Brasilonema sennae CENA114: one gene and its partner. The protein of the gene in region 2 binds, or shares a complex with, the protein of the main gene of each other region. Links are inferred from orthologs where the notes say so. Each region holds a gene or a part of one and is shown on either strand. Other genes may lie near its edges.

The links.
Region 1: the proteins of dnaB (region 2) and dnaG are in contact, whole or in part, in a crystal structure (PDB 2R6A), measured with the Geobacillus stearothermophilus proteins. The link is inferred for Brasilonema sennae CENA114 from one-to-one orthologs. Residues at the interface, in WP_033016901.1 of Geobacillus stearothermophilus: Ser13, Glu15, Ala16, Gln18, Glu91, Leu92, Asp94, Ala95, Val96, Pro97, Thr98, Ala99, Ala100, Asn101, Tyr104, Tyr105, Ile108; in WP_049624496.1 of Geobacillus stearothermophilus: Lys456, Leu457, Leu458, Pro459, Ala460, Asn463, Ala464, Leu467, Leu535, Leu536, Ile537, Ala538, Gln544, Glu545, Asp548, Tyr549, His552.

Annotation. Positions count from the first base shown.
Region 1 is NZ_CP030118.1:4,489,248-4,504,562, reverse strand. The notes cover bases 5,714-8,664. They hold dnaG (DNA primase), read left to right. Parts: upstream 5,714-6,185; coding sequence 6,186-8,144; downstream 8,145-8,664. Other genes in these bases: DP114_RS18890 (hypothetical protein), read right to left, coding at 8,321-8,664; tftA (hormogonium tapered terminus morphoprotein TftA), read right to left, coding at 5,714-6,028. Outside these bases: DP114_RS18920 (DUF3891 family protein), read left to right, coding at 1-445; DP114_RS18915 (GAF domain-containing protein), read right to left, coding at 800-1,330; DP114_RS18910 (acyltransferase family protein), read right to left, coding at 1,509-2,735; DP114_RS18905 (hypothetical protein), read right to left, coding at 3,817-3,960; more of tftA, read right to left, coding at 4,676-5,713; more of DP114_RS18890, read right to left, coding at 8,665-9,142; DP114_RS18885 (MbnB/TglH/ChrH family RiPP precursor modification enzyme), read right to left, coding at 9,155-10,078; DP114_RS18880 (hypothetical protein), read right to left, coding at 10,394-10,585; DP114_RS18875 (hypothetical protein), read right to left, coding at 11,500-12,189; DP114_RS18870 (molybdate ABC transporter substrate-binding protein), read right to left, coding at 12,304-13,275; DP114_RS18865 (type I restriction endonuclease), read left to right, coding at 13,856-14,773; DP114_RS18860 (hypothetical protein), read left to right, coding at 14,770-15,126; DP114_RS18855 (LLM class flavin-dependent oxidoreductase), read left to right, coding at 15,141-15,315. UniProt on the Escherichia coli protein: RNA polymerase that catalyzes the synthesis of short RNA molecules used as primers for DNA polymerase during DNA replication.
Region 2 is NZ_CP030118.1:5,988,591-6,003,936, reverse strand. Bases 11,704-14,685 are described here. They hold dnaB (replicative DNA helicase), read left to right. Parts: upstream 11,704-12,507; coding sequence 12,508-13,863; downstream 13,864-14,685. Other genes in these bases: DP114_RS25050 (phasin family protein), read right to left, coding at 14,628-14,685; DP114_RS25055 (FKBP-type peptidyl-prolyl cis-trans isomerase), read right to left, coding at 14,022-14,546. Also shown: DP114_RS25115 (condensation domain-containing protein), read left to right, coding at 1-321; DP114_RS25110 (TauD/TfdA family dioxygenase), read left to right, coding at 341-1,369; DP114_RS25105 (non-ribosomal peptide synthetase), read left to right, coding at 1,389-5,846; DP114_RS25100 (aspartate aminotransferase family protein), read left to right, coding at 5,976-7,466; DP114_RS25095 (hypothetical protein), read left to right, coding at 7,511-7,780; DP114_RS25090 (hypothetical protein), read left to right, coding at 7,855-8,148; DP114_RS25085 (MbtH family protein), read left to right, coding at 8,160-8,372; DP114_RS25080 (glutaredoxin family protein), read right to left, coding at 8,882-9,151; DP114_RS25070 (YdcF family protein), read left to right, coding at 9,657-10,454; DP114_RS25065 (KGK domain-containing protein), read right to left, coding at 10,563-11,156; more of DP114_RS25050, read right to left, coding at 14,686-14,954. UniProt on the Escherichia coli protein: The main replicative DNA helicase, it participates in initiation and elongation during chromosome replication. Travels ahead of the DNA replisome, separating dsDNA into templates for DNA synthesis.

The DNA of each region.
Region 1 (15,315 bases), 1.5 Mb from region 2 along the record:
TATGCTGATTTCCATGCATATGAGCTTTCTCTATGAGAGTAAGCGTGGAGAATCACCAGAATTGGATAGCTTTTTAGACGAACAACTCCAGAATCACGAGCAATGGCGTCATGAGTTGAATATTACAAAGGATAAAGCTGTGGAAGCTTATGAGTTTTTTCAGTGGTGTGATCGCCTTTCACTCATCCTCTGCAACCGTGTGTTACCTGCTAATGAACGTGCGTTAGAAATTGCAACTCTGCCAGACGGCAAGCGCTATGATGTGGTACAGTCTGACGATGGGAATGTTACAGTACAACCGTGGCTTTTCCTAGAAGAGAAGTTTACTGTTAATGTGGAAGCTTGCTACCTAGAGCAACTGAAATTTGATAGTAACGATGAACTCACGCAAGCACTTCAAACAGCACCGATAAAAACTTTGGAGTGGACGTTTGTTCGGCTCTGATTAGTGATCATCCAGGGAACATCCCAAATGTGTAATATCATCTTCGGATGAACACTTATAAAAAAACTACCCCTGCCTAACCCTCCCATCCCCCTTTCACTCACAAGGGTAGGTATTTTACTTTCTCGTGAGGGGACTCTAGAGGGGTAGCCAATAGGGCGGGTGGGGTGAATGCGCGATTTATAAGTGATTAGGCGAACTTGATATAAGCTATGTCAAACTCAGATGATTAGTTGTGTAGCGAGAAAACGGAATAAACCGGAATCTCTTTTTTCAAACTCTCCTCTGTAGTCGCTTCCACCAGGGTTTGAGGACTGGTAGGAAGATAATTCTTCCGATCCCTGGTCTGTTAAGTTAAACTTCAACATCTCGCACATAAGAAAGCACAAATGGTTTCAGCTTTTCTAGAACCTGATGAATGAAAGATCGGTCGAATTCGTCCCACACTCGGGGATGCCCGAAAATACAAGGTTGTAGAATTGCCCACAGTAACCCATCCTGGCACAGGTGAGCGTGAATCAATGCTCGATGTCCAAAGTATTTCCGCTCAAAATCAATGTTTAATACATCTGAACTGGCTAGATCAACATCTTCTACAAAGATAGAGGGAGCCGCACGGAGGGCTGCTGCAAACATTGGATCTTCCCGCTCCCACTCAATTTCTGCCTCCCAGCCATTCGTACTCGTATCGGGAATCTCAGGGCTACGCCGCCAACAGAAATTTTGATACGTCCTGGTGTGTGGATTTCGCAGGTGAAGAAAACAGCGATCAGTGTGCAACACGTCGCACACCGCTGGTAGTAATGCAGCAAACACATCCTTTGGTTTACTGTTGGCTACAAACACGTTTTCTATAACTTCCGCTAGGACTGTCTCTGGTGTCATAGATGGCGTTTATGATAGAATAACTGGATATTTTTTGAATCAGCCTAGAAGAAGAATTGCTGATCTTAACCAATCAATATTATTGTCCCAAAATTTACAAGTTTTTGGCAATCTCCTGCTTAGTATTATTCGCTGTTAAGTAGGTCAACCTTAAAAAACGTAAAATAGACTGAGTCCTTCACATTTGAGACTTCACTTTAACTGGAAGATGGGACATAAAAGGTCGCTCACAGAATCGGTAGAATACGTAAGCAACAAGTATTGACAATGGAACCCCGATCACAAACCATTTAACGGCCAACATTGAAGGAGACAAGTGCATACTCAGTAAAATTTGAAATACAAGCCAAACTATAGGAGCATGGATAATATAAAGGCTGTAGGAAAATACTCCCAGTCCAACAATCCGTGGTGATTCTAAGAACCGCACCGCAGGGGGAAGTGGCTTACCGTTGATGAAGAAATTGGTACAGTATATGAGAAAACAAGCTGCGCCAAAAGCAATAAAGTAATGGATCACCCATTCCGGCATTTCTTGTATCAAATTAAATCGTATCCACTCTGTTAAAAAACCAAAGCAAATAAAAACAGCAGCAAGTTTATCCCAAGGTAATGATTTTTTCATCCGCACCAAAAATGGTTTTTGTGAAAAGTTGATTTCTGCTGCAGCCATTCCCAAAGCAAAAAGACCTAAAAACCAAGGATGAACAGTAGAAGAAAGTTCACCCATCAGATAGTTAAGTGTAATTCCAACAACAAAGGCAATTGTTAGTGTAGGTAATAAGCCCAGACGTCGCCATATTGGTATTAAAAAGATGGCAAACACAAAATAGATTTGCCACTCTACAGCAACAGTCCATGTTGGACCATTTATCTTATTAATATATGAACTGCCGAAATTTTGAAGAAGTAAGAGATAACAAAGTATATCTTTGAAAGAATATGAAGGAGAGAACAAACCTTTGAGGTTACTTAATCTTTCTTCATCCCAGCCTAAATTAGCAGTTTGCTCTATCCAGAGTACGAATACACCTATTAATGAACATAAGATTAGAGCAGCATAATATGGTGGTAAAATTCGGCGAATCCGTCGCTTAAAGAAACCTAGTAAGCCTCCGGAGAAATATTTTTTATCAGAACGAACTACTGGAAGCATCAAACAGTAGCCCGAAAGAACAATAAAAACAACAACAGCAAAAATTCCATATCTGAGGAACTTTGCTATGGGTAACCAAAGTAAAGCAGGTTGTAAAGCCTCTGCAAGACTGGGTTCCCAACAATGAACGAGAACCACATATAGAGCTGCCAAACCACGTATACCATCTAAGTAAGCCAGACGGAGTCTCTGATTACTAGGCTTTTCAGAATAAGTACTTGAAGACTCGTAAGTGATATTTTGCTGCATTGGTAACGATAAATGATTAAGAGCTAAAGATTAAGAATTAGACGCACAAAATTATGAACACGAGTTGTTTAATAAACTCATGCTATTAGGAAGGTATTTAACTACCTTTGGAACAAGGTATTCAAACAAAAATTTTATGTAAGTTAGTGTCAGAGAATGATTTTTCTAGTTAAAACGACAGTCTTGACATCAAACTCTACCAGTAACAAAACTAAAGCCAAATCAAGGAATTTTCATTTTTTTATTCACAGAGAGTAATGCTTTGTCCTAATATTAACAAACCCTTGAATACGAGAAGTCTTTCTAAAGTAAGAAAACAGTTTAGTACAACTCATCATTAATAGAGTTTGGAAATCAAATTTATGCCAAAGCAAGAAAATGAATTGTCTTTTAAGCCAATTCCGAACCCGTTTTATGGTGAGATGTCCTTAGAAATATTACTTGTGCGATGGTAGGTGACAACCAAAATATATAAGTATTAACTACTTGTATAGATATTTGCTTTAGGATAAAACTAGATTTTTTGCTACCAATGGTAAATAAGTCGCAAAAGCGAATTAAGCCATATCTGAAACTAGTTACATTCTGTTTAAAGCATCAAACACTGTGAAATGAAGTCATAACAAAGACTTTCTTTCACATTTTTCAATGTTGACGAACTTACTACTTTTGCTCTACAGGCGTTCTATTTAGGTTGTGAATGTAATTTTGTTGAACTAACCGTAAAGCACGCGTCCCTTGATGCATGCGCCTGACTGTATTAGGACACAAAGAATTTAGATCAATTACAAAAAATAATGTTGTTCACGAACAATTTAGTATTGCTGTATCTGAACAAACTCTTGTATTGAACAAAGTACAGTTGTTTACATATTCACACCTATATGTAGCGTGAAATTGTGATATTTCATCATCAAGCGAAGCTCTGCATTCCTAGAACATTCGCAACTAAAAATTGTTACGAATTTATACAGTTCTGTACTAAGTTGTGTATTATGAAAATTCTTTATCTTGCAAGGCTGTGTAGAGTAGAGGTCACGCCTCTAACCTTGACCAAGAAAGCCTTTGAAATCTATAAAATTCAGGGGGGAGTAACACCACCAGGAACCCTGACGGCATGAACTCTTGGAACTACTAGCTCATACCCTACAAAAACTGTTCCTTTTAGCAGTGGTTGCTGGATGTGAGTCAGAAGGATTTTGGAAAGAAAACCTAGCTTAAACATACTAATGACCTCTGAGCTTCCATCGTACAGTTCACTCGTCACTGCACATACTGTAGTAAATGCACAGCTGCTCTCTACATTAGACTTCTAGCAAAAATATTGATTTTATTTTTATAACTACAGATAAATGATTGTAAAAAACGTTCCTCTACTGTTGCCATTAATAAGCCATTTCCTTAAAGCTGAGCGACTTGTATCGAGCGAAGTCGAGATAAGTCGAAGCTTTTATTCCTCTTGTGAAGGACTAGAAAAAGGTGATAGAAACAAGTAGACAATAGTACATACTAACAACCTATATGTAGTTATTTGTGTATACTTTGAACATAGCCAAAGATACTTAGTTTTGCTAAGAGATTAATGTTTCTATAGTCAAGTAAACCATAACATCTATGACAATACAAATCGTCATGTTGTGCCCACTCTTTAATAGATATTTACGGAAATAAAGATAATCTTCACCAAATCTTGATTTCAAGAAAAAGCTTCTTATATGTGAACATATTTTCTTCTATTTTTACTGGGGAGCCACCTTGGGCAACAAGCCAACCCAAAGAAAGTAGACGGTTGGGAGTGTCAACTCCCAGCAACCGCGATGGCGCAGAGCGCCCGCCACTACTTTTTTCCTGTGCAAAAATTCCTCAAAGTGATCTCCTTCAACCGCAAACGTACGACGGTTGCGGAGAACAATTTGTTTGTGGTGCTAGGATCTCAGCACTTAGAATAGCCCTGCTGACTCATAAAGCCGTTTGAGCATTGCCATAATTTTGTTACCATATTCCAAATCGGCAGACCAACGTCCCGAAAGTTGTTCGATTGATGGAGCAATACCGCGAGTCACAAAGCGAAATCTTGGATCTTCGAGTTCTTGCACCAGTGGTTCCAAACTGGCGTAAGCTTTCAAGTGTTGGATGTGCGCCCGAACACCAAGTCTGGCACTTTCAAACGACGCTGCGTTTGGTGCACCACCAATAGCCCCTAAACCTGCAAAGTTATTTTGTTCTGATTTGACATCGTCACCAAAGTGTAAAAATCCAGTTTCTAAGCACATTTGGCAGAAAGCAATGTCATGACTCACTCCTTCTATTGTCGCTTCTTCGCGGTAGAGTTTGGGCAAGTCGGGAAACTGCACGATCGCATTTTCATTATTGTTTCTCAGAAATAACTGCAACTGCACTTCTGATGCATGACCATATGACATAATCTTGTCAATTTGACCAAGTGGAATTTGGGCGATCGAGCGCAAATTTAGAGTCTGAGTTGCACTATCCCATACGACAGAAAGATGAAAGTCGCGCAGTTCAACGGCTTTGAGGAAAACAACTCGGCGATAAGTCACGCGGCGGACATTAGGCGCTTTGGATAAATCAATCCGCAAGCGATCCGCCAAGTCAATGGGGATATAAGCATTACCGTTAATGAGTATCCCTTTCTCTGGATAAAGTTGTCCATTAATATTGATACTAAATACCGGATATGTTGAGTCTGTTTCCACAGCTGAACCAGGATCAATAGTACGACTCCAAGATGCAACTCCATCGGCAATTCCTAAGGCAAAGTCGCGGCGGCGAGTTTGCAGCAAGGCGCGATCATCTGGGCTAGTAAGAAAGCCAACTTGCATCAACAAAGAAGCAACTGATGTCTGACGACAAAACGCCAAACGCCCCAAACCTGTTGCTGAGTCTGACTTGACTCCCCGATTTGGTAACTGAGGAACACGACGCAACAGTCCCACCAGTAGCAGTTCGGCATGATTTCTGCGTTCATCATTGTTAGCAATGTAGAAAATGCTTGCCCCACGTACAGAAGGATTGCTCGCAGCATCAGCATGAATTTCTATGGCAACATCTTTTGGACGAGCGCGAGAATTTATCCAAGCGATAGTTTGTTGGGCGCTCAAGTCATCTGGAACTGCCAAAACTTCAAAATTACGCGCTCTGAGTTCGGTGATGATCAAATCCCGCAGCATAATCATTTCCTTGGCTTCGGTTGTCCCACCAGCAATTGAGCCTGGATCTATTCCTCCTGCTTCTTTGCCTCCGTGAGCTGCTGAAAGAAAAATGCGTCCCATTTTCAGTATTTCCTGTTATACAATTAACAATGAGCGATTCTGATGCGTCATTCTTGGATTGGCATCAAGAATATAATATTCATCAGAACCGTTAGTCTATAGACAACAGTCAATGATCAATCATTTGTAACTCTTGACTGTTGACTCCTAATTTAGTATGCACATCCCCCGCCTGCATCCGGACACAATTGAAGAAGTTAAACAACGAGCTGACATTGTCGATGTCATCTCAGAACAGGTTGTCTTACGCAAGCGCGGAAAAGACCATGTAGGTTTGTGTCCCTTTCACTCAGAAAAAAGTCCCAGTTTCACTGTCAGCCAAACTAAGCAGATGTACTACTGCTTTGGCTGTCAAGCTGGTGGCAATGCTATCAAGTTTCTCATGGAGTTGGAGAAGCGCTCTTTTGCTGAAGTGGTATTAGATTTGGCGCGGCGTTACCAAGTCTCAGTGAGAACGCTAGAACCAGAACAGAGGCAAGAGTTGCAGCGTCAGTTGTCTTTGCGCGAACAACTATATGAAGTTCTCGCTGCGGCGGCACAGTTTTATCAACACGCTCTCAGGTATAATGGACAGAAGCGTCCTTCGGAGGCTCCCCTGGTTGAGGCGAGTTCGGGAGAGAAGGCATTACAATATTTGCAATCGGTACGCCAACTGAAGGAAGAAACAATACAGCAGTTCGGTATCGGATATGCGCCCGCAGGTTGGGAAACACTCTACCGTTATTTAGTTGAGGACAAACGCTACCCAGTACAACTGGTAGAAAAAGCAGGTTTGATTAAGGCACGTAAGGAAGCGAGTGGTTATTATGACGTGTTTCGCGATCGCGTCATCATTCCCATCCACGATGTTCTCGGACGTGTCATTGGCTTTGGTGGCAGAAGTTTAGGTGATGAACAACCTAAATATTTGAATTCACCGGAAACAGAAGTTTTTATCAAGGGGAAAACTTTGTTTGCCCTTGATAAAGCAAAAGCAGGGATTTCCCAACAGGATCAAGCTGTGGTGGTGGAGGGATATTTTGATGCGATCGCTCTCCACGCAGCCGGGATAAATAATGCGATCGCCTCCCTTGGCACTGCTCTTAGCATAGAACAAGTTCGGCAAGTCCTACGCTACACCGACTCCAAACAGTTAGTCCTCAACTTTGATGCTGATAAAGCTGGGACAAACGCCGCACAAAGAGCAATTGGAGAAATTGCCGAACTCGCATATAAAGGTGAAGTCCAGCTTAAGATTCTTAATTTACCTGATGGCAAAGACGCTGACGAATACTTGCAAGGACGTGAACCAGAAGATTATAGACAATTATTAGCAAATGCTCCACTTTGGTTAGATTGGCAAATTCAGCAAATGACAAAAGAGCGTGACTTGAAACAGGCTGCTGATTTCCAACAAGTGTCTGGGCAGATGCTAAAGCTATTGAAAAATATAGCTAACAGTGATACACTTAACTATTACATTTCCCACTGCGCTGAAATCCTCAGTTTAGGAGATACCAGACTGATATCCCTAAGAGTAGAAAATCTTCTGACACAAATTGCTCCTACTAGGGCATTTCGTAAGCCAACACCAGTTATCAAACAGCAACCTGTAGAAAGACAGCAAAGTCTCGACAAGAGTGAAAGCAATTTATTACCAATAGCAGAGGCTTTATTGTTGCAAATTTACTTGCACTATCCAGTATATCGTGGGGCTATAGTTGATGTTTTAGACGAGCGAGATTTGCAATTTAGTCTTTCTCATCACCGCTTTTTGTGGCGGCAAATTTTAGAGATTTCCTCTGGGATTGACGATGATTTGATATCAATGGTGCAAGATAGATGTCTAGAGTTTCCAGAAGAAATGAGTTTGGTATCTCACTTATTTCATTTAAATGAGAAAACACAAAAGGAAATCATCTCACGTCATGATAAGTTGATTCAAGCAGCCACTGCTTGCATTGAACTGGTGCTACGTGAAAAGCGCTATCGTCATTTATGTGAAGTCTTTGAGCAAATCGATCCAGAAGCTGAGCCGGAAAAATGGGAATCTTATTGTAAAATTTTCTACCAAGAAAAACAGCAACTTCAGGAATTAGACCGTCAGCGACAATTTTCCCTTGCGGAATTGCTGTGACACAAGTTTCAAAGGCGTGTAGGGGAGCCAGTACCGGGGTGAGGCAGTCCGGACGCCACATGCCTACGGAGGGGTTTCCCACGCCCAGGCGACTGGCGTATGCGCAAAGCGCACGCAAGCGAGGTCTAAAGCGCAGCGAGACCGGAGGTCTTCCCCGAAGGGAAGAGTTGCGATACTTAACGGGAAAAGTCAGATGCTGACAGTATCGATGCTTGGTGATGGAAGCTGAGAAAGCCTCTTTCAGCTAATATCTCTAGGTCTTGAAGTGTTAAAGATAATTGTGTACATAGATGCGATACGCTACGCTGACCATTACAAGCCAATAGGATCTCACCAAGTCGAGATCCTACTGGCTTGATTTGCAACTGATTTGTGGAAGAGATTGTCAAAAGGAGATAGTAATTACCTTCAAGCCCAGATTCAGGCACTCGACCTTCATTCAAGGTTGTGAGCAGACTATCAGGCTCATGCCGAAAAAGGACAATGCGATATTGAGGATTCAAATTAGGAAAGAAATCCTCTGAAACCCCTAGTTTTAAGCTGTTATTGCCAGCTACCTGTTCAGGTATAAATCTCATTAGAAAAAGCACGGAGATCTCGAAACGCAAAATTTCTTCCAGAAATTCATTCTGGATGGTGCCTTGCTCAAGTTGTGCGATCAAGAACTCCCCGAACCGGACGGCTTCCTGCTGGTAGTAGAAATTGCGCGGCGGCTGTGTTTGCCAGTAAATATTGAATACCTGGTTGAGATTCTGAGTATTTAGCACTGTGCAGGTTTTGGGCAAGAGATTTACCAGCATGCTAAGACGAAATGAACGATGAAGCATTCTACCGATGCCAAGCCCAGGCGTCTGAGCCAAAGATACTAGGCGCTGATGTTCTAGGGGAGTTAGATCAAATGCCCCTAGAGCTAAATCAGGACTCGTCAAAACTTGCAAGCAAAACTCTGAAGACATCACTAATTCGGATAAAGCCTGTTGAAAACCTACAAGTGTCATAAAATCATTCCTTTATCGGCTGGCTTTCCAAATCGTTTTAGCCCTACTAAGTTCTTGTTTGAGCAGTTCAGGTCCCATGCGATGGTAATGTGTCCCAAAGACTTCAAAGACAATACCAGCTACATTTGGGGCTTTGGGCAGAAGTTCCTCCAGTAGTTGCCAAACTGCTTCTGGACAAACTCCTGAGTGAGCGTCTAGATAGAAACCTTCCATCATCATTCCGCCTGCGAGATGGATTTCTACCACTTTGGTTAAGTCAAGGTTGCTAAGAAAATCCCAAGGATCAAAACTATGGTTGCAGGCATTGACATAAACGTTATGAAGGTCGAGTAAAAGCCCACAGCCAGTTCGAGCTGTAAGTTGATTGAGGAACTCTGCTTCACTCATCTCTTGGCTGGGAATCTCAAAATAATAGACATTGTTCTCCAGCAGGAAAGGCACTGAGATTTCTTTATGGACATGATTTACCCTCTCTACAAGCAGATCCAGGACTTCTGCATCATAGGGAACTGGCATGGTAAGCCCCACATCGATAAGATGATTAGATGCATCCGCTAAGCGACTAAAGGATAAATGATCGCTGTGCCAAGGGAAGTGATACTGTCGCTGCCATTTCGCAATCTGGGCTACATGTACACGATCAAACCAGTCTGCGCTACCAATGGACAGCCCGATGCTATGAGCAATAATCGGCTTGTGTTTTGCAAGAAATTCTAAAAATCCCTGAGTTTTTCGATTTTCTTGGTAGCGAGGAGCCGCACTAGAACCCAAATCATTCCAGAGGGTATCTGGAATAATCTCTAAAAAATCAAAGGTGTCCAAGTGAGCTTCTACAAAACTTTGCAGCGGTGCTTGAAATGAAAGACCGACGCCGAGTTTGGGAAGAGCAGACAAAGTGTTAGCGTAGTCCTTTGGTTCCTGTTCTAGTGCAAGCATAAAATTGCTATCTCTAATATCAGATGAGGTGGTCGCGCATCGCCAAATAAATGAAGATAGCGAAGTGATAATCTCACTCAGATGTAATTGAAAACCACTCCGTTATTCACCACTCATTCCAAGTAAATGCACCTATTACTGTCACCGCTGTTCAAATTGTTAGTAGAAGTTATCTACTATTGAAAATATCTGCCCACTAACTATTACAGATAGGCTAGTAAGGATGATTCATGAAATAAAATGCAAAACTTTTATTGGATAAAGTGCGTTAGCACTACTCGTAACTCATCCTACAAAAGCTGCTCTTTATTTAATTCACTTCTTAATGATACCGTCATACTGATTAGTCACCTTTGGATCAAATCCGGAACGACAGGCAGGACAGGCACCGACATTGGTATACTTAACATCGATGACAGAGCTTTTACCACCACTCACTTCCTTAGCTTCTTGTTCAGATAATTCTTGAAACTGCTCTAAATCTTTCAACAAAGACTGATCGATCATGATTTTTCTCCACATATATAAATTAAGTGAAATTCGGTGAAAGATTGCTAAATCTCCAACCAAATAAACTTATCATATTATATAGGAACCCGGTTAAATTTTTGAGTCTTGCATCAAAGGAGTGGAATTCACTGCGGTTATCGGGCAACGATGCAGAAGCTGCCCAATCATGCGATACGCGGAGCGTGACGCAATCATGCGATACGGACTTCATAAAAGAGGCGTTGCTGAATCAGGGTATGAATTGTCATTTTGAGCGTAACGAAGTGAAGCGTTCGCGTTCGCGTCTACATTTCGCGCTCGCTACATTCAGCATGACAAAACTGAATTCATACTTCAAATCAGCAACGCCATAAAAGAACATGGATCGCTAGAAGAATTGAAGCAGCAAGTCACCAAACAGTAATCAAATTTGTTATACAGCACAAGTTACGTATCACTGAGTGCTCTTTTTCGTACGAAAATGGATACTTACTGTGATATCCGTCACGTTAGGACACAGCACTCGCCCTTGAGTAGCAACCGAACCAAAACATACGCGCTTGGCTAACTTTGCCTAAAAAAGAATTCACCCAGTATCTTATAAACAGCCGAAAACCTACATATAACAATAGTCTCAGACTAGTTGACACTTCACGAAGGAAAAGAAGCTTACGCCATCATCAAAGCATCAGATGTGATGGTTTCTGTTGATTAGACGACTTTTTTTCTACCGAAGTCTGGCTTGACTACTGATATGATGTCCGCTTAAATACCCTGAATATAATCTCACACAAAAACGTACCAGACGCCAAGAAATAGAGAGATTTTTCTTATGGGTTATTTAGCGGACATCATATTAAATAGAACCACTACATTCTGGGGTTCTTTTGATTTAGATAAAGTCTGCTTTTATTCAGAGAAATTAAAGTGGATTAAGGCTGCCGGAAATATTTGGGTTTTAAAGGGGAAGCAGGACCAGAAAGTACTAGGATGTTTCTAACGTTGCTGACATAACGTCCTCCTGCTTTATCACCAGGAACCACTAGACGAGCAAATCCCTCATCTGTATCTGTCAAATATTGGATGCTACCATCGCTTGCTTTTTTTGCAAATGCAACTAGCACTTGTTTGCCTTCAAAGTTGGGTTGAATTTCACCAATACTTACGATCGCCTCATAGCAGTCAGTGGCTTCAGCAAGAACGTACTGTCGCAGGAAAGCGTTTTTAGGATTTTGACCGGAATTACCAGCTTTAAGTCCCCCTGAAGAAATCTCATTATTAATTAACTCCCACAAAGGGACTCCGTAGTATGTTTCTGTTCTCGGACCTGATCCTGTTTGGAAAGACACAGTAACTTCGGTCACGACTGCTGGGTTTTGGTTTTTTAAATTTTCTTGCAAATTTATAAGCTTTTGCAAGTCGAAGGTTGTCGGATTGTTGACTTCACCACCCAAGCGCAATGTCTGAGAAACACCGCCTGGGCACGCATTTTCTTCCCACGGTGCTGGTGTTTTCTCTGATTTTAAAAGAGAATGGTTACCTGGCGAAGCGAAAGTCGCTTGCCAAAATCCCAATATGGACAGTGTTAAAGACACAATTGCGATCCGACGAGTAAAACGCATAAAACATACCTCTGTAATTGTTAAAAATTCGCTTATAGTGACAGTAAATAGCCACTTTCCTGAGTGTTCGCTTTTTGGAAGATGCTAAGGCGGATGATAAGAAGTCTAATGACTCTAGTCGTGGCAAGTAGCAACTTTTTTGAGTTTTCGTTTTTTAGAAGATGCTGATGTTTTCTTCAGAACTAAGGCGATACCAACACCAAGAACCATACCGCCCCAATTCTGGGATTCAGGAACGGAAACCAAGGATTCTGAACTAAATCCATATTTCGTCAGAATCTTTTGTCCAAAAGGAGAAAGGATATATTCAGCAAGCTTCTTCCCGTCAGGATTGGCATCTTTGAGTACAGTCAGTCCATAATCGGCTTTGACTGCGAGATTGTCTGGTAATTCCACCACTTGCAGGTCAGGTGCAATTTTCAAGGCTGATAGTGCACTCGTGTAATAAGCCAAAAAGACATCTGCCTGCTTAGTCTCCTCCAAAAAGTACACTAAATTATTTTTTCCATCGGGAACTGGTGGAGAACTTGGTCCACCAACCAACCGCAAAGCTTTTGCATCTAGCGTTTGAAAACTACCTGGTCTCAAAGTATCGGCTTTACGAAATATCTCCTGTGCATAATCTCCGGAAGGATCAGATATGGGGGTTGAAGTACCTAGTTTAATGTTTGGGTCTAGCAATACCTCTAAAAGATTATCTGATGTGACCGATAATCCTGGTTTTACAACAAGGGTCATGCGATTGCTAGTGAAGTTTACCACAGGACCACTCAAACCTTCTTGATACAGTTTGAGAGGATTTCCAATGTCAGCACTGGCAAAGACATCAGCCTGTTCCCCGTTTTCCAGACGTCCCCGCAGTGTTCCAGACGGACCAAATTCTGTTTTCACAGGATTTCCGTACTCTTTGGTGAAGTCATCAGCTACTTCTGACAACGCACCTCTCAAACTACCAGCTGCGTATAAGGTGACGGTGGACGGTTCAGACTGATTTTGATTTGTCAATGAAGCTGCGATCGCCTCAGAAGTCGGCATGATGTAGGAAACACAGCTTACGAGAGAGACGGCAAGCAAACATTTTCTCATATTTTTTATTGGTAGAATTTCAAAACAGTGTTATCGTTTCCTGGCTATTTACTAAATCTCAGCTTTTGTCGCATCCATTAATCTCTACGAATAAACTCTGATATATATATTTCGGTTTTTGTACGTTTTGATAATGTACCAATAAGGTTGGTAAAAATCAAGTTAGCTACATTTAAGATTTGTTAAAAGTCATGGCGAGAACCCGATCAGTGGGTGTAAAGGTGTGAGGGTAATACCAATTCAAAATTCGCTCATTCAAAATGAAGAAAGCCAGACGTAACAGGGGCTTGGGAGTGTGTATCTGTCGCATTCTTTTTTCAAATTGGTATAAGAGATTTTCATGGCAAGTGCAGAGTGATTTTCTTGTAAATGACTTACTTAAAACTGTTACATTCTGTTACCAACAATGTTGGAAAACAGCAGCAATTGATACAGTTTTGCTAATCCATCTAGGCTTTGATGTTACTAGGGGGCGGTATCTCCTGTTCAGGGTATACCAACCAATTTTGTAAATCTTCAATTAATTTGGTGGGTTAGGCGAAAACTCTGCGGTCACTCAAAACTACGTCTGTTGGTAAGCATGAATTCCGCACTATCAACAATAGCAACTATAAAAGCGAGCCGTCTGACAACAAGGCTTCGCCGACGCTTTGATATCAAACCTTCAAGAACAGCGCCAGATTTACTGACCCTGTTTGAGGTTATCGGTTACACTGTTCTTCTGGAATCAGATATTAACATAGGTAGATACAAGGCTCAGCTTAGTGGCAATGATCAGGTAGTTTTGTGGACTCGCCTTAGCAACGCTTTGAAGCAGATTAACCCCAAAGTTCCATGTGAGGTCATTGAAACAGTCATATCTGGGCTGATTAGTACCTACAGTTCTGACTTACTGGAAAATAACCGTCGTTTTCACAAACTCCTAACCGAAGGAGTTGATGTTGTTTACCACAACGGTGATCAAATAGTTCATGACAAGGTGTGGTTTATTGACTTGTCTAATTTGCTCTCTAATGACTGGTTAGTGATTCATGGGTTTAATATTGTTGAGGAGTGTGATATTCACTATCTCAATACCATTGTCTTCATCAACGGATTACCTTTAGCAGTCATTGCTTATACTGACTTTCAGGACAAAAAAGCTACTCTCCAAGGAGCATATCAGCAACTTCAGTCCTACAAACAACAAATTCCAACTCTGTTTTTCCACAATGCCCTCCTTATCATTGCCTGTAGAAATCAGGCACGAGTTGGTACTTTAACCTCTGGCTGGAAAGAGTTCTTACCTTGGTGTTCAATTGATGGCGAAGACTTTCCACATCAAGGAGAAACAGAACTAGAAGTATTAATTCAAGGCATTTTTGATAAGCGGCGTTTCCTAGAATTAGTCAAGCATTTCATAGTATTTGAGAAAAACGGAGCGAGTCTCAGCAAAAAATTGCTTCGTTACCCTTTTTGTACAACACAAAACCCGAAAAGTCGTTCAAGGATGATATGAATACGAACACAAGTTGGAACGAACAAGAGATAGTCCAAGAATTTAGAAGAATCGTCAGTCACTCGTTTCCACAATTTGGTGCATTACTAAACCAGTGTCATCTAAAAGTCATTCAATCTTTCTGGGGACAACAGAGTCTTCACTTCCTGCCTTACATTGCAATTTATTGTTCTAAAAACACGATTGCTGCTGTCAAAGCCGAAATCCATGTCTTTAGAGAAGTCGCTTTTTTTCTGGGATTAAGTAAGGTTGTTTGTCTAAATGCGACATGCTTGCTGCATGATCCTCAGTCAAAGCTCAAGCAAGAGAATCCCCAGTTGTGGTTAGAATTGCAGTGGATTGTCACACAATAAAAAGGAAGTGTGCCATGAAAACAGGACTTTTCTGCAATTATGAGAATTATCACTCTGATGCGCGTCGCGCTATTTTGGAACAAGTGGCGCTAGTCAAACACGCAGAAAGTTTGGGTTTTGAAGAAGCTTGGCTGACAGAGCATCATTTTAGTGATTTCAGTGTTAGCCCGTCAATTTTGGTGTTGATTG
Region 2 (15,346 bases):
ACTATAAGCCCCCTAAAGGTCGAAAATAAAACAGTACAGTTTGACTTGCTCCTAGAGCTAAACGAGACAGAGCAAGGACTATTTGGTATATGGGAATATAATACAGACCTATTTGATACAGTCAGCGTTGTCCAGATGTCGAGAAATTTTGAAGCGCTTCTAGGCAAGATTGCGACATATCCAGAGGCAAAATTGAGTGAGCTAAAAACAATTCTCTCTGAAGCAGACAAACAGCAGAATCTTGCTCAAGAACAAACTTATGAAAGCACTATACAGAAAAAATTAATGAACGTTAAACGTAGAGCTAATAGCAGATTATAAGCACAAGGAAATACAAATTATGACAAAAATTGAATCTCTAGGTTCTGTAAGACGTAAAGCTGTCAACATATCCCAAGAAGACTTAATAAAAACTGAGTTTCTCCAGCCAGGAACCAACTTTCCTTTGGTGATAAAGCCTAGCATAAAAGGTGTGAATCTGCAAGACTGGGCTAAGAACAATCGGGATTTTTTGAAAACCGAATTATTAAAATATGGAGCTATACTTTTTCGGGATTTCAAAGTCAAATCATTAGAGGAATTTGAGCAAATCATTGCAGCTATTTGTGGAGAAGCGATGGAGTATCGTTATCGGGCATCTCCACGAACTCAAGTAGGTGGTAGAATTTACACTTCAACTGACTACCCTGCCGAGCAAAGTATTTTTCCTCACAATGAACACGCTTATTCTCCTACTTTTCCATTGAAAATATTCTTCTTTTGTTTGACTCCAGCGCAGTCAGGAGGAGAAACTCCAATTGGTAGCTGTCGAAAAGTGTTTGAGCGTATTGATCAAAGCATACGCGATCGCTTTATCGAAAACAAAGTGATGTACATGCGTAACTTTGGCGATGGATTTGGTCTTCCTTGGCAAACTGTATTTCAAACAACAGACAAAACAAAGGTAGAGGAGTATTGCCAAAGCAACGGAATTGAGGTTGAATGGAAACAAGGTGATCGCTTAAGAACTAGACAAGTTGGACCAGCTATTATCAAGCATCCTCAAACGGGTGAAATGGTTTGGTTCAATCACGCTACTTTTTTCCATGTTTCCACATTGGAAGCGACAATACGCGATTCGTTGTTGACAAATTTAAAAGAAGAAGACTTACCGACTAACACATATTACGGGGATGGTTCTCCAATTGAGCCATCAGTGTTAGCTCATTTGAGAGAAGCTTATCAACAGGAAATGGTCACCTTTTCCTGGCAAAAAGGAGATGTATTGATGCTGGACAATATGTTATCAATACATGCTCGCAAGCCATTTGTCCCTCCAAGAAAAATTTTAGTAGGAATGGCTGAACCATATAGTCCCCAAGGCATTTAATTGACACAGAGGTATAAATATGCAAGCAGAAAGTATGGAGGGGTTTCAACTTTCACCTCAGCAAGAGCATTTATGGTTACTGCAACAACTTGATCAAAGTGAAGCTTATCGTAGTAATTGTGCAATTTTAATTGAAGGTCATGTCAATATAAATAATTTAGAATTGGCATTACAAGATATTGTCGATCGCCATGAAATACTCCGTACCTGTTTTCCTTGTCTGCCTGGCATGACTCTTCCAGTGCAGGTCATTAAAAACCGCAAGTTAAAATTAGAAACAAAGCACAATCTTTGTAGTTTGAGTCCTCAACAACAAGAAGCTAAGATTGAGGCAATCTTTCAGCAATTTAACCAATTGTCTTTTGACTATGAACAAGGTTCAATTTTACAGACATCTCTTATAAGTTTATCGCCAGAGAAACATCTGTTTTTTATTGGTTTGCCCGCTCTTTGCGGAGATCATGCAAGCCTGAATAATCTCGTAAAAGAGATTGCTATTTTTTATTCCGAACAAGCGCCAGATGAACTATCTGAAGAACCACTACAATACGCCGATTTTTCAGAATGGCAAAATCAAATACTTGAGGCAGAAGAAACGGCAGTAGGAAGAAAGTATTGGAGCAAGCAAGACTTTTCTGGTTTGAGAAAGTTCCAGCTTCCTTTTGAAAACTCTATTTCAGTAAAACCAAAATTTGAACCTAAATTAGTAATTTCAAGAATTGAACCTGAACTAATAGAAAAAATCGAAGTATTAGCCCAGAAGTATAATACATCTGCTTCTATATTTTATTTAACTTGCTGGTTGATTCTGCTTTGGCGGCTTATTGGACAATCGGAGATGATAGTTGGCAAAGCTGTTGATGGCAGGAAATATGATGAACTAAAAAAAGCATTAGGGCTGTTCGCTAAATACTTACCACTGCATTGTGATTTACAAGAGAATTTACGGTTTCGTCAAATTCTACAGGAAATTCATGAATCTGTAGAATCTATCTACAAATGGCAGGAGGGTTTTACTTGGGAACAAATATCATCGGATACCAAATCAGAGAATTTGCCTTTTTTACCTTTTGGCTTTGATTTTGAATCAGAAGAGCCAAAGTATTTTGCAGATAATATAGCATTTTCAATTTACAAGCGTTACACCTGCATTGAGCGTTTCAAAATAAAGCTCTCTTGTCGGCAAAGGGATGATTTCCTAAGTACAGAATTTCATTATGATTCCAACCTGTTTTGTGCAAAGGATATTGAAAGTTTAGCAGAGCAATTTCACAAGTTAGTAGAAAGTGCGGTAAATCATCCAGAAGCTGCGATTAGTGAATTAGAAATTTTAAGCGATCGCCACCTCCATCAACTTCTCGTCGAGTTCAATCAAACACAAGCTGACTACCCACAAGACAAGTGTATTCACTGCTTATTTGAAGAACAAGCAGAGCGCACACCAAACAATATTGCCGTTACATTTTCTGACGAAAAACTCACCTATGGTGAACTCAACATTCGTGCCAACAAAATAGCTCACTACCTACAACGACTAGGAGTTAAACCAGACGTACTGGTGGGAATTTGTGTTGAGCGAGCGCTGGAAATGATTGTTGGTATCCTTGGCATTCTCAAAGCTGGCGGAGCTTATGTACCACTCGACCCAGCTTATCCTAAAGAGCGCTTAGCGTTCGTATTAGAAGATACCCAAACACCAGTATTATTAACTCAGCAGCGATTACAGGAAAGTTTACCTGCTCACAACGCCCAAACGATTTGCTTGGACACAGATTGGGAAACAATTGCTCAAGAAAGTGAGGAAAATCCTGCACTCAAGACGTGTCCTGAAAACTTGGCTTATGTCATCTACACTTCCGGTTCTACAGGCAAACCTAAGGGAGTGCAGATTGCACATCAAAATCTAGTTCATTCAACGACTGCTCGTATTACTTATTACCAAGAAACAGTTACCAGCTTCTTATTGCTTTCTTCGTTTGCTTTTGATAGTTCTGTTGCGGGTATTTTTTGGACACTTTGCTCTGGAGGAACTCTTTGTCTTCCCCAAGAAGGTTTACAACTGGAGATACCAAAACTGGTAGAGTTAATCGTCCAAAATCATGTCTCCCATTTATTAAGCCTTCCCTCTCTGTATGCTCTCCTATTGGAGGAGACAAAATCCGAGCAGTTAACATCACTTCGTAGTGTTATTGTTGCGGGTGAGTCTTGTCCAACAGAGTTGGTGCAACGTCACTACCAATTGTTGTCAGAAACATCTCTGTTTAATGAGTATGGACCAACAGAAGGAACAGTGTGGAGTAGTGTATATCACTGCCCTTCGGGTAAGCGCAAAGCGCACGCTACGCGAACGCAGTCGCCTACGGAGGGAAACCCTCCTTCAGCGCTGTCTCACCATTCTCAACAAACTAGAAAGCAAGTCTCGATTGGTTCCCCCATTACCAATACGCAAATATATATACTTGACTCTGATTTGCGTCCTGTTCCCATTTGCGTTATTGGTGAAGTCTATATCAGTGGTGATGGCTTGGCTAGAGGCTATCTCAATCAGCCTGCTCTAACTAGCGAAAAGTTTATTCCCAATCCCTTTGGCGATGCTCACCCAGGAATGCGCCTGTACAAAACGGGAGATTCAGCTTGTTATCTGAGCGATGGAAACATTGAATTTCTTGGCAGGCTTGATCACCAGGTTAAAATCCGGGGTTACCGCATTGAATTGGGAGAGATTGAGGCGGTACTGAGTCAACATCCACAGGTGCGGGAAAGTGTGGTAATAGCGCGAGAGGACGTACGAGGGGACAAGCGCTTAGTTGGCTATATGGTACTTAAGCGAGAATCTGCTTTGACAATAACTGAACTACGCCATTTCCTTGAAGAAAAGTTGCCTGATTACATGCTACCGTCCGCTTTTGTACTCCTGAAGGAGCTACCTCTGACCCCCAATGGCAAAGTGGATCGTCAGGCATTACCTGCGCCTGAGCAGGTGCGCTCAGAGTTCACAGGAATCTTTGTCGCTCCTCGCACCCCTGTAGAAGTGATGCTGGCAGAAATCTGGGCTGAAGTTTTGAAAGTTGAGCGAGTGAGCATCTATGACAACTTTTTTGATTTAGGAGGACATTCTTTACTAATAACTCAGCTTCTTGTTAAGGTACAAAAAATTTTTCAGGTAGATGTGTCTTTACGCAGTTTGTTAGAAAGACCTACTGTGGCAGGTATAGCAGAGAATATCGAGAACATTTGCTCCTATGAAAGCAGTCCCACAGTTAACTCAAAAACTTTTGTAGATCTCAATGCTGAAGCCGTTTTAGATCCCACAATTTTTCCTGAAACTTTCAATGGATCTGTGAGTGAACCAGCTTGTATTTTATTAACTGGAGCAACAGGCTTTTTAGGAGCATTTTTACTTTCTGAACTTCTACAGCAAACTAAAGCAGATATTTATTGCTTAGTGCGTTCTCAAAATGTTGACGAATCCAAGCAAAAGCTGCAAAGCTGCCTTAAAGCTTATTCACTTTGGAATGAATCTCTAAGTTCCAGAATTATCCCAGTTGTCGGTAATTTATCTGAGCCTCTTCTCGGTCTAGAAGAGGAGCAATTTCAACTAATGGAACGTAAAATAGATGTCATCTATCATAATGGGGCTTGGGTTAATCATATTTATCCATACTCTGTTCTTAAAGCTGCCAATGTGTTAGGTACTCAAGAGGTTCTGAGATTGGCAAGTAAAATCAAAGCAAAGCCCGTACATTTCATTTCTGCTTCTAGTGTTTTCTCGTCAGTTGGTTATTCTGGGGTCAAATTAGTTCGAGAGCAGGATAGTCTTGATGATGGTCAACTGCTTTCTAATGGTTATTCTCAAAGTAAATGGGTTGCCGAAAAATTAGTAAAAACTGCGGGTGAGCGAGGGCTTCCTGTTTGTATTTATAGACCATCACGTATATCAGGACATAGCCAAACTGGTGTATTTAATACAAATGACTTCTTGTACAGATTAATAATAGGCTGTATCCAACTGGGAAGTGTGCCAGATAGGGACATTAGGGAGAACATAGTTCCTGTGGATTATGTAAGCAAAGCGATCGTCCATTTATCGAGACAGGAAAAATCCCTAGGAAAGGCTTTTCACTTAGTTAATCCCCAGCTTCTGCACTCAAGTATGCTTATCGACCAGATTTGTTCACAAGGCTATCCAATTAAGCAGATGACTTATGAAGATTGGCGAGCAGAGTTACTCAATATGACTAAAAGTTCACAGAAACATCCTTTGTATTCATTAGTACCATTTTTTGCGTCAAGTAATGCTGAAGAGAAAACATCTCCATCAGCAGTTTTACATTTTGCCTGCGAGAATACACTTAATGGACTGGCTGGTACTTCTATCGTCTGTCCACCAATAAATAATCAGTTACTAAGTACTTACTTTTCTTATCTAATTCAAAAGGGTTTTATAGATGGTCTACAGCGTAACATTCAGGTGTAATGACTCTCGAAAAATACTCATAATTCTGTCAATGCTAAGTACGACTCATCATTCATAGGGGTTGGAAATCAAAATGTCAACAAATCTGATTGTATTAGCAATTTAAACTGAAAAAGGATATAAGCTCTTATGGCGACACAAGAATCTACAGTACAAAACAAATTATCACAAATTGATTCGACACAAACCACAAAATTGTTATCCACTGAAGGTCTTAATCCATATCAACAGAAGTATTTAGAAACATTTATTAACAGCTATACCAAGCGGACAATAACATCAAAACAACTCACGCAAGCCTGTCGCCAAGTTTTGGCTGACCCAAGAGCGTCAGATGGGTTCAATCTAATGATGAAGGAGATATGCTATCCCATTGTTGGCAAGCGCTCTTTGGGTTCCAAGATATGGGACATTGATGGTAACGAATATATAGACCTCATGATGGGTTTTGGCGTAAATCTCTTTGGTCATAATCCGTCCTTTATCAAAGAAGCACTGACAGAGCAACTTGAGAAAGGAATACAGATTGGTCCGCAATCAGAGTTTGCTGGTGAAGTAGCAGAGTTAATTTCTGAACTCACTGGGATGGAGCGGGTAGCATTTAGTAATACAGGCACAGAAGCCGTTATGACGGCGATACGCTTGGCACGAGCAACAACAGATCGCAACAAAATTGTCATCTTTTCAGGCTCCTATCATGGTCATTTTGATGGAACGCTAGTTAAAGCACAAAGCGTAGACGACGAAAATTTACGTGCAGTGCCAATTGCTCCTGGAGTACCGCCAAATATCGTTAAAGATGTTTTAGTCTTAGATTACGGGAATCCTCAATCACTAGAAGCGATCAAAGCTCATGAGCAAGAATTGGCAGCTGTTCTAGTTGTACCTGTACAAAATAGCCGACCGGACTTACAGCCCAAAACATTTCTCCAACAGCTGAGGAAATTAACAAAAGAATTAGGAATCATCCTAATCTTCGATGAAATGGTTACCGGCTTCCGCATTCATCCGGGTGGTGCTCAAGCATATTTTGGCGTTGAAGCAGACATAGCGACGTATGGAAAGATTATTGGTGGGGGTTTGCCGATTGGAGTCATCGCTGGCAAAGCTGCTTATATGGATGCTATCGATGGGGGTATCTGGAGTTATGGAGATTCTTCCTACCCACAAGCAAAAACAACGTTTTTTGCAGGTACATTCTGTAAGCATCCGTTAGCTATGGCTGCTGCAAGAGCGGTTCTTAGACATCTTAAAACTCAAGGACCAGCCCTTCAAGAGCAGTTGAATCAACGCACATCACAATTCATCCAAGCTTTGAATACTTACTTTGAAGAAGATGAAGTACCCATCCGAATGGCGAATTTTGGCTCACTATTCGGTACTGCTTCTTCAAGGAATTCTGAAGAAGCGGGGAATTCTGCTATATCGCAAACTATGAATCTATTAATTTATCATTTGTTCGACAAGGGAATTCTCCTCTTTAATGGAACTGGTTACCTATGCACAGCCCATACAGATGAAGATATTGATTGCATTATTCAGGCTGTTAAGGATAGTGTAAGGGAACTGCGAGACGGAGGTTTCTTGCCTACTTCCTCTGACAAATTGGCTGAAACATAAAAGCTGTTTAAAGGAATTGATGATTAGTCTAACAATTCGCTTTGATGAAAGCGAAACTGATTTACAATTGCGGAAAAAAACCCATTCCAGAAGCGCAGTTACCAGCAAATTTTATCCTCCGCCAAGTTAAACCTCAACAAGATGCCGAAGCATGGGTAGAGATGCACAAACAGTCGTTTATCGACGCCTGGAATCACCATAACTTAACAGTCCAACATTACAAATACCTGCGGAGTCACTACACATACAGACTCATTTGGATCTGGTGGCGATCGCTCCTGATGGCATTTTTGCAGCCTGCTGCAAGTGTATAATTAACCCACAGAGTAACACTTCGCACGAATAAATCTACTAATGCTAATTAACTGGATAAAAAGAAGGTAAAACTATGGCAACAATGGGAAAATACTGCAAAGCTTACTCTCTAAAAAAATTACGTCAGTTCAATCAGTGGATTGAGCATTCAGAAAATACAAGAAAAGAAAAGCAACAAGTCGATGGTCAGGAAGTCGAAATCAATAGAGAACTAACCGATGATGACTTTCTTTATCTGCAAGAAAACTATGTCGTCACACATGGTATTTTCAAGGACGAAAATATCATTTTCGACAATGTAACAACAGAATGGCAAGAGTTTTGTAAAAATACACTTTTGTTCGAGATTCCAGTTTACCAAAATTAACGGAGATAAAAATGTATCAAGATGATAAAGACGACACAACAATTTACAAAGTTGTAGTCAATCACGAAGAACAGTATTCTATTTGGCCCGCCGACCGGGACAACGCACTTGGTTGGAAAGATGCTGGAAAAAGTGGCCCCAAACAAGAATGTCTAGATTACATCAAAGAAGTTTGGACTGACATGAGACCGCTCAGTCTCCGCAAGAAGATGGAGGAAGTTTGATAAATTAACTACTTATCTACTAGGGTCAGTTGATAAACTGTCACTCATCTAATTCCGCGTTTCATGGTATGAGTTTAATCTTTATTAATGCAAGGAGTGATACCATTTCACAATATGTTTGGCACAAGTTATATTCGCAATTTGTCTCACCAGCAGAGTGTTGCGAGTTTCAAATGTTGCACAAAAAGTGAATTGGTATACAATTATACAAAAAAGCGCTTGAGCTAAAAAAATTATCAAGCGCTTTTTAATGTAAAAATAACACCATGTTGCCGCTACATTTTTCCTAGACAAAAACGGACAACCTTAGCATTTTGAGGCGGTTGATCTGTTCTATTGTTGAAAATATCGTCAATAACCGCCTCAAAATGCTCCAAGTTCGTCGTTTTTAGTGAGGATTTTGTAGAAGGTTGTCCGTTTTTGTCCGGGTTCATCCCAACCCTTTGGGTAAGAAGAAATTGAAACGACAAAGAGCGGTTTAGGGTATAGTATATTCGCCTACACCTTAGTTATAAATACTTCTGAAGCATATTTTCCAATTGTTGTACTGTTGCCCTAGGAGAGGGACGAGGCAAAGGTAGCTCCTGTGTGCCTTCTGTACTTCTAGCGTTTGCTAAAAAAAGCACTGGCACCTGGTATTGGTAAGCTTGAAACCAATCTTCACGAGTCGTAATATCCCGGATTTCTAGCTCAAACTTGAGGTTTTGTATCTGTTCTAGTTTTTCCTGCAAACCCTCACACAAATGACAACCGGGCTTGCTATATAAGATGATTCGCATTTGCTTCAACCAAAATAGACGTGTTTAACTGCATCTGTGATATTTCCTCTGGACATAGGGGGACTTATAAGTCGAAGGTGGAAGAACCAGAAGTTCTACAACTTTCTTACGGGCAGCAACTGATACGATATTATATGGCACCTAACATTCAGAAATATTTTTGCGTCCGCAAGATGTGATTGTGGAAATGATCGCCAACGATTCTACAGTATCAGCTACTGTTAGTAGGTTGATACATTTGGGTTGGCAAGTGCAAGCACAGTTGACTTTGGATGATGGGCAAATGGTTATAGCTCATTTGACGCGGGAAGGGTTTGACGAGTTAAAGTTGGAAGCGCAACAGCGAGTGTATGTAAAGCCGAAGGATGCAAAATCGTTCCCACTCTATTATTCGATTTAGACTGTTAACTACCCTAAACGCAGGCGTTCATAATTAACAGTTCATGAAATGAAGATTTAGCTACGATGACAAGAAGTGCCTTTACAGTATGTGGAGTTCACTTCAATGGTTATCCAAGCTTTGTGTGTTCACATGTTTGGGGTGGGTACTTTGTGCAATCGCTCAGTTAGTCAGTGGCTTGTCTTGAAATCAACGCTCTCCCACTGGCTAATGACACCAATATTTATTGTATTGCCACTCTTGACTTTAGTCTTTTTACCTTGGATGATTCCACGCCTGCGCTGGAAACGTTTTTGGAGTGGTTTGGGAACTGTGTTACTCGTGGTTTACTTTTCTGCCACTTTCCCACTCACCATCGCTGTCGCAAAAAAAGGATTAGTTACTTTTATTCCCCCTGATCCTGGTACAAGTGCAGATGCAATTGTTGTACTCGGACGGGGCGTACCATTTAGAGATTCAAGGGTTGAGGTTGCAGCTGAACTTTGGAGGAATCATCGGGCACCATTCATTTTTGCCAGTGGTTTAGGAGATGGTTCGGAAATTGTCCAACAACTCAAAGCAAAAGGTATTCCTGATGCTGCATTGGGCGAAGAACACTGTTCTCAAACCACCAAGGAAAACGCACTGTTCACCGCATCTATCCTGCAACCACGCGGAATCAAGCAAATTCTGCTAGTCACAGATTCTCCTCATATGGTGCGCTCGCTATTGACTTTTAAAAGTGTAGGGTTTGAAGTCATGTCCCATACAACTCCCATACCATCGCAATTTACTGCGAGTAAAAAAGCAATGCTCATGTTTTATGAGTATATGGGATTAGTTAGCTACGGTTTGCGAGGGGACTTTCTGAAACACAACTTACCTCAACAGAAAAATCCACCCGTTGCTAAGCTCAAGAATTAGGCAAATTTTGACCTATAAAAACAGCATATCGAGGATAACAGAATATCAGTTATCCTCTTTAAGCACAACTATGGCTAAACCAGTTGTATAAAAGTCCTTTTGCATCTCCTAGAGAGACGCTAGGTATTCGTGTATACCGTATTCGTGTATACCTTTTTTACGAGCATCTATCTCAAAAGGACTTACGCGCAGCGTCTCCCTAGGCCATTTTCTCAATCCTGACTCTGTGGTTTTTTCTTGGTGAGAAATTTCCTCTAGCAATCTTTCCTCAGGATAGAAATCTAACGAAACTTTTATCTCAAAATCTTTTGAAGTCTTACTATCTGTGATTGATAGAGAATGAGATAGGCTTCCACCATCATTGACAGATGAGAATTGTTTGTTTAATGAAGAAAATTCTAAAGTAACCCTAATTTCAAGTTTCCCTTTTTGTCTACGATTTTTATTGGGAAGAAGCAGTTCACATTGTATTTCTGATCTCAGGTAAAATTCCCACTCAACTCGATTAAATATACCTGTTACATTTCTCTTTTTGAAATATTTTTTAACAAACTTGTCTTGACAAGAAAAATTTAAATCATTTCCCTTTGGCTCAAAATATTCAAGGAATTTCTTAACTATTTGAACTGCATTAAAAATTTGATCTCCTAAAAAAAGAATATCATCCTCTTGCTCCAATCGTTGAAATTGGTTACTCAACATGTTAAAAAAACCCCCTTACTAATCCCGAATTCTTGAGATTCTCTTACAATCCTTGCCACAAATTTGACTGATGTCAAATAAAATACATTTTATATACTTAAAAGGCGGTGAGACAGCCTTCCTTAACGGATTTACCACCTGTTGGTGACTAAAAGAACAGTCATAGGGCTGTAGCATGAGAAGCGCAGCTTCTCGCAAGCCAGGGTAAAGTCGCGTAAGATAGACAGACAAAGATAGACAATTAATTTACTTTATTTATCTGCGTAAATTGCGTCTTTAAAACTACATTTTTTAAAATACTACTACACTATTTAACTCAATTCAGGTCTTGTTATAGAGATATATTATAACACAAAAAGTAAAAAAAGACACTAGTTTAGTATGATGAAAATATCATGACCGTTTATATTGTAAAAGTTGTCATATATACTCAAAAATTTATTGAAAAGCTTAAGACTGAAGTAGTAATCATTTTGGATTCAATATTCACACAAAAAAATGATTGTATTTTTTTGTATAGTTTAATAACTCTTTATAAGAAATACCGTGTATTTACTAGCTAAAAATGATAGGTCTAGTTTAAACAAAAAATGACACAAGTATAAATGAAGCTAATTGCTATCTTATTATTTAAGATTTAATATTAATTTAATATATGATTCTTTGATAACTGATGAAAATATAGCGCTTCTCATTTGAATTACATAATGTGAAAGTGCATGTACTTTCACTACAGCACGTGTTACGGCACTCAACACCAGAAGCGCTATATTCACTCTCAGAGGATGTTTTAGAAGTATTGTTTTCATACCTGGACCTTCAATATTCCCCTAAATCAACAAAGGCTATGACGGGACGCCACATGCACAGATTGAGGCGTTGTTGACGCCAGTCGCACTCAACCAGGGAACCTCGAACGGCGTTTACGCTCCCAACACGGTTTGGATAAGCACAACTTAATTCACGCTCCGCTCGTTGGGAAAAAGTTAAAAAGCAAGGGTTAAAACAAGAAGGAAGCACCTTTACCCCTTAACCAAACCGTACTGCTTACGCTCCCCTTTTGAGGAGGTTTAGAGTGGATATACGACAATTTGTCTACTCCTTAAGACTTTCCAAACATCTTCTGAGCATATTTTAAATTATGTTAATTTTGCTATCTCCACACACTGCTAACATGGTGCGTTACACTACATTAACGAACCCCACGTATGGAATATTTACTTTTATATCAGTTATTCATCTCAACGGGTGGAAACGATTCAAACAGGACACATATTAAAAATGTATATTTTACTTTATAAGATGAAAAATTTAAAAATAATATCAAATCTAAAATTTCTACTTATTATTTATGTCTGAAGAACTTAACTTTCAAGGTCATGGTATGGATCGCCTCCCTCCCCAAAACATTGAGGCGGAAGAAGCAATATTGGGGGGGATTTTGCTAGATCCGGAAGCGATAAGTAGAGTGAGCGATCGCCTGATTCCAGAAGCCTTTTATCTGAACGCTCATAAAGATATCTATCACGCCGCTGTCAGGTTACACACTCAAGGTAAACCTACAGACTTGCTTGCAGTCATAAATTGGCTAAACGACCACGATATGCTAAGCCGTGTTGGCGGTAGAAATAAATTAGTTTCACTAGTAGATCGTACAGTGTCAGCCGTTAATATCGATGCCTTAGCAGATTTAATTATGGAAAAATACCTGCGGCGTCGATTAATTAAAGCTGGAAATGAAATTGTGCATCTAGGTTATCAGACAGAAACTGAGTTACCAACTGTTTTAGATCAAGCAGAACAAAAAGTCTTTGGTATCACTCAAGAACGTCCCCAAGTCGGTCTGGTTCACATTTCTAACACCCTGATTAATACTTTCCAAGATATTGAAACTCGCCATCAAGGTATCGCCCTACCGGGAATACCTTGCGGCTTTTATGATTTAGACGGTATGACTAGCGGTTTTCAACGTTCTGATTTGATTATTGTTGCTGGTCGTCCTTCAATGGGAAAAACCGCTTTCTGTCTCAATCTTGCTCATAACATTGCTGCTTCATATAAATTACCAGTTGCTATCTTCAGCTTAGAAATGTCAAAAGAACAACTGGCGCAGCGGTTGCTAGCAAGTGAGGCGGGAATTGAAACGAGTTATTTGCGGAGTGGACGCATTAGCCAAACTCAATGGGAACCTTTAAGTCGTGCGATTGGTATGCTCTCTGATATGCCAATTCATATTGATGATACGCCAAATATTACAGTTACAGAAATGCGAAGTCAAGCGCGGCGTTTGCAAACAGAATTAAATACAGAAGTAGGACTAATTATTATAGATTACTTGCAATTAATGGAAGGAGGGGGCGATAACCGCGTGCAAGAACTATCAAAAATTACCCGAAGTCTTAAAGGTTTAGCGCGTGAATTAAGTGTTCCAGTGATTGCTTTATCTCAGTTGAGTCGAGGAGTAGAATCACGTACGAACAAGCGTCCCATGTTATCTGATTTGAGAGAAAGTGGAAGTATTGAGCAAGATGCGGATTTAGTTATTATGTTGTACAGAGACGATTACTATAACAGCGATAGCCCAGATAGAGGAATTGCTGAGGTGATCATAGCTAAGCACCGTAATGGTCCAACAGGTACTGTTAAACTCTTGTTTGATCCACAATTGACGAAGTTTAAAAATTTTGCCAGACCGAATAATTATTAAATCAGGGAACAGGGAACGCTTAACAGGGAACAGGGAACGCTTAACAGTTATCAAGCAATTGATGACTGATAACTGATTATTGAAAATGAATTAGTAGTTCGTGGCAAGTTATTAATAGTTATGATAATAACTAACAACAAACTACTAACGATGAGTCATTACTGAATTTTCAGCAACTCCACATCAAAAATCAAAGTAGCGTTGGGTGGAATAACACCACCTGCACCACGAGCGCCATAACCCAAATCAGAAGGTATGATTAATTTACGACGATCGCCTACTTTCATAGTACTCAGTCCTTCGTCCCAGCCTTTGATCACTTGTCCAACACCAAGTTTAAAACTAAAGGGTTGACCGCGATCGCGTGAACTATCGAACTTGGTACCATCTTCTAAAGTCCCGGTGTAGTGAACCACAACCGTTTGTCCTTTTTTAGGAGTCGCGCCAGTCCCTTGTTTTAACTCAGTGTACTTAAGTCCAGAGGGCGTGGTGACGACATTATCATCAGACATATTTTTACTCGCAATAAGGGTATTGTTTTCTTGTACCTGGATGGGTGCTTGTGTTGTTTCAACCAACTGGCTAGCAACAGCGGTATCTTGTTTGTTACCGCTTATTTGCGCAAATACCAGAGCCAAAACACAAACCAGCATGAAACCCACGCTGAGTAAAATCGCTTTCAAAATTAATCCTCCTTACTCAGTATTCTGGGTACTTTAGGATAACCAGTAGGACAAAATTTAGTGTAAACCACAAAGCGACCCTTAACGCCAAAGCTTATTTTCTAAATCACGCATTTGACGCTCTAAACGGTCAATTCTACCACGCAGTTCGTCCATTTCCGACTGACGAGGTACCCCCAAGTCCTGTAGCATATTTCGCAGTTGTCGTTGCATAGTTCCCTCCAAATTTCCCTGCTCCGACTTCAACTGCTGTACCATGTCATCCATAACCGCCTTCGCTTGCTCAGGATCGAGCTTACCATCCTTAACAAGTTGGTCACTCGCTTCCCGCAGTTTGTCTGCTACCAAGGACGTTGTTCCAAGACCTATCGTAAATAACTGCTTCATCCAGTTGTTGTTGCTGTCCATAATTCCTTTCTATCACTTTTTTCAAATCAAACGCCCCTTTATCATAAATCTACCTTATAGACCTATGGTGCAAGGATAATTAATATAGACTACACCTCTATTCTGACAAACACACACAAAGGATCAAATGTGTGATAATCGAACAACTGAAGGTGAAAGTTCCGCCCCAACAAACACTCAAGTAAGTTTCAAGTGCGGAAATTTCCGCATCCCACGCCAGAAGAACGGATAAAAGCAGCAGAACAACAAGCACGAAGGCTGGCAGATAAATTGCGTGAGTTAGGGATAGATCCGCAGACTCTTGGTTAACTCAAATTTTGCATCTCACCGATTAGTACGCCTTGAACTCAAGTTCAAGGCTTATAGTCAAAGTCCGTTAAAACGGACTCAAA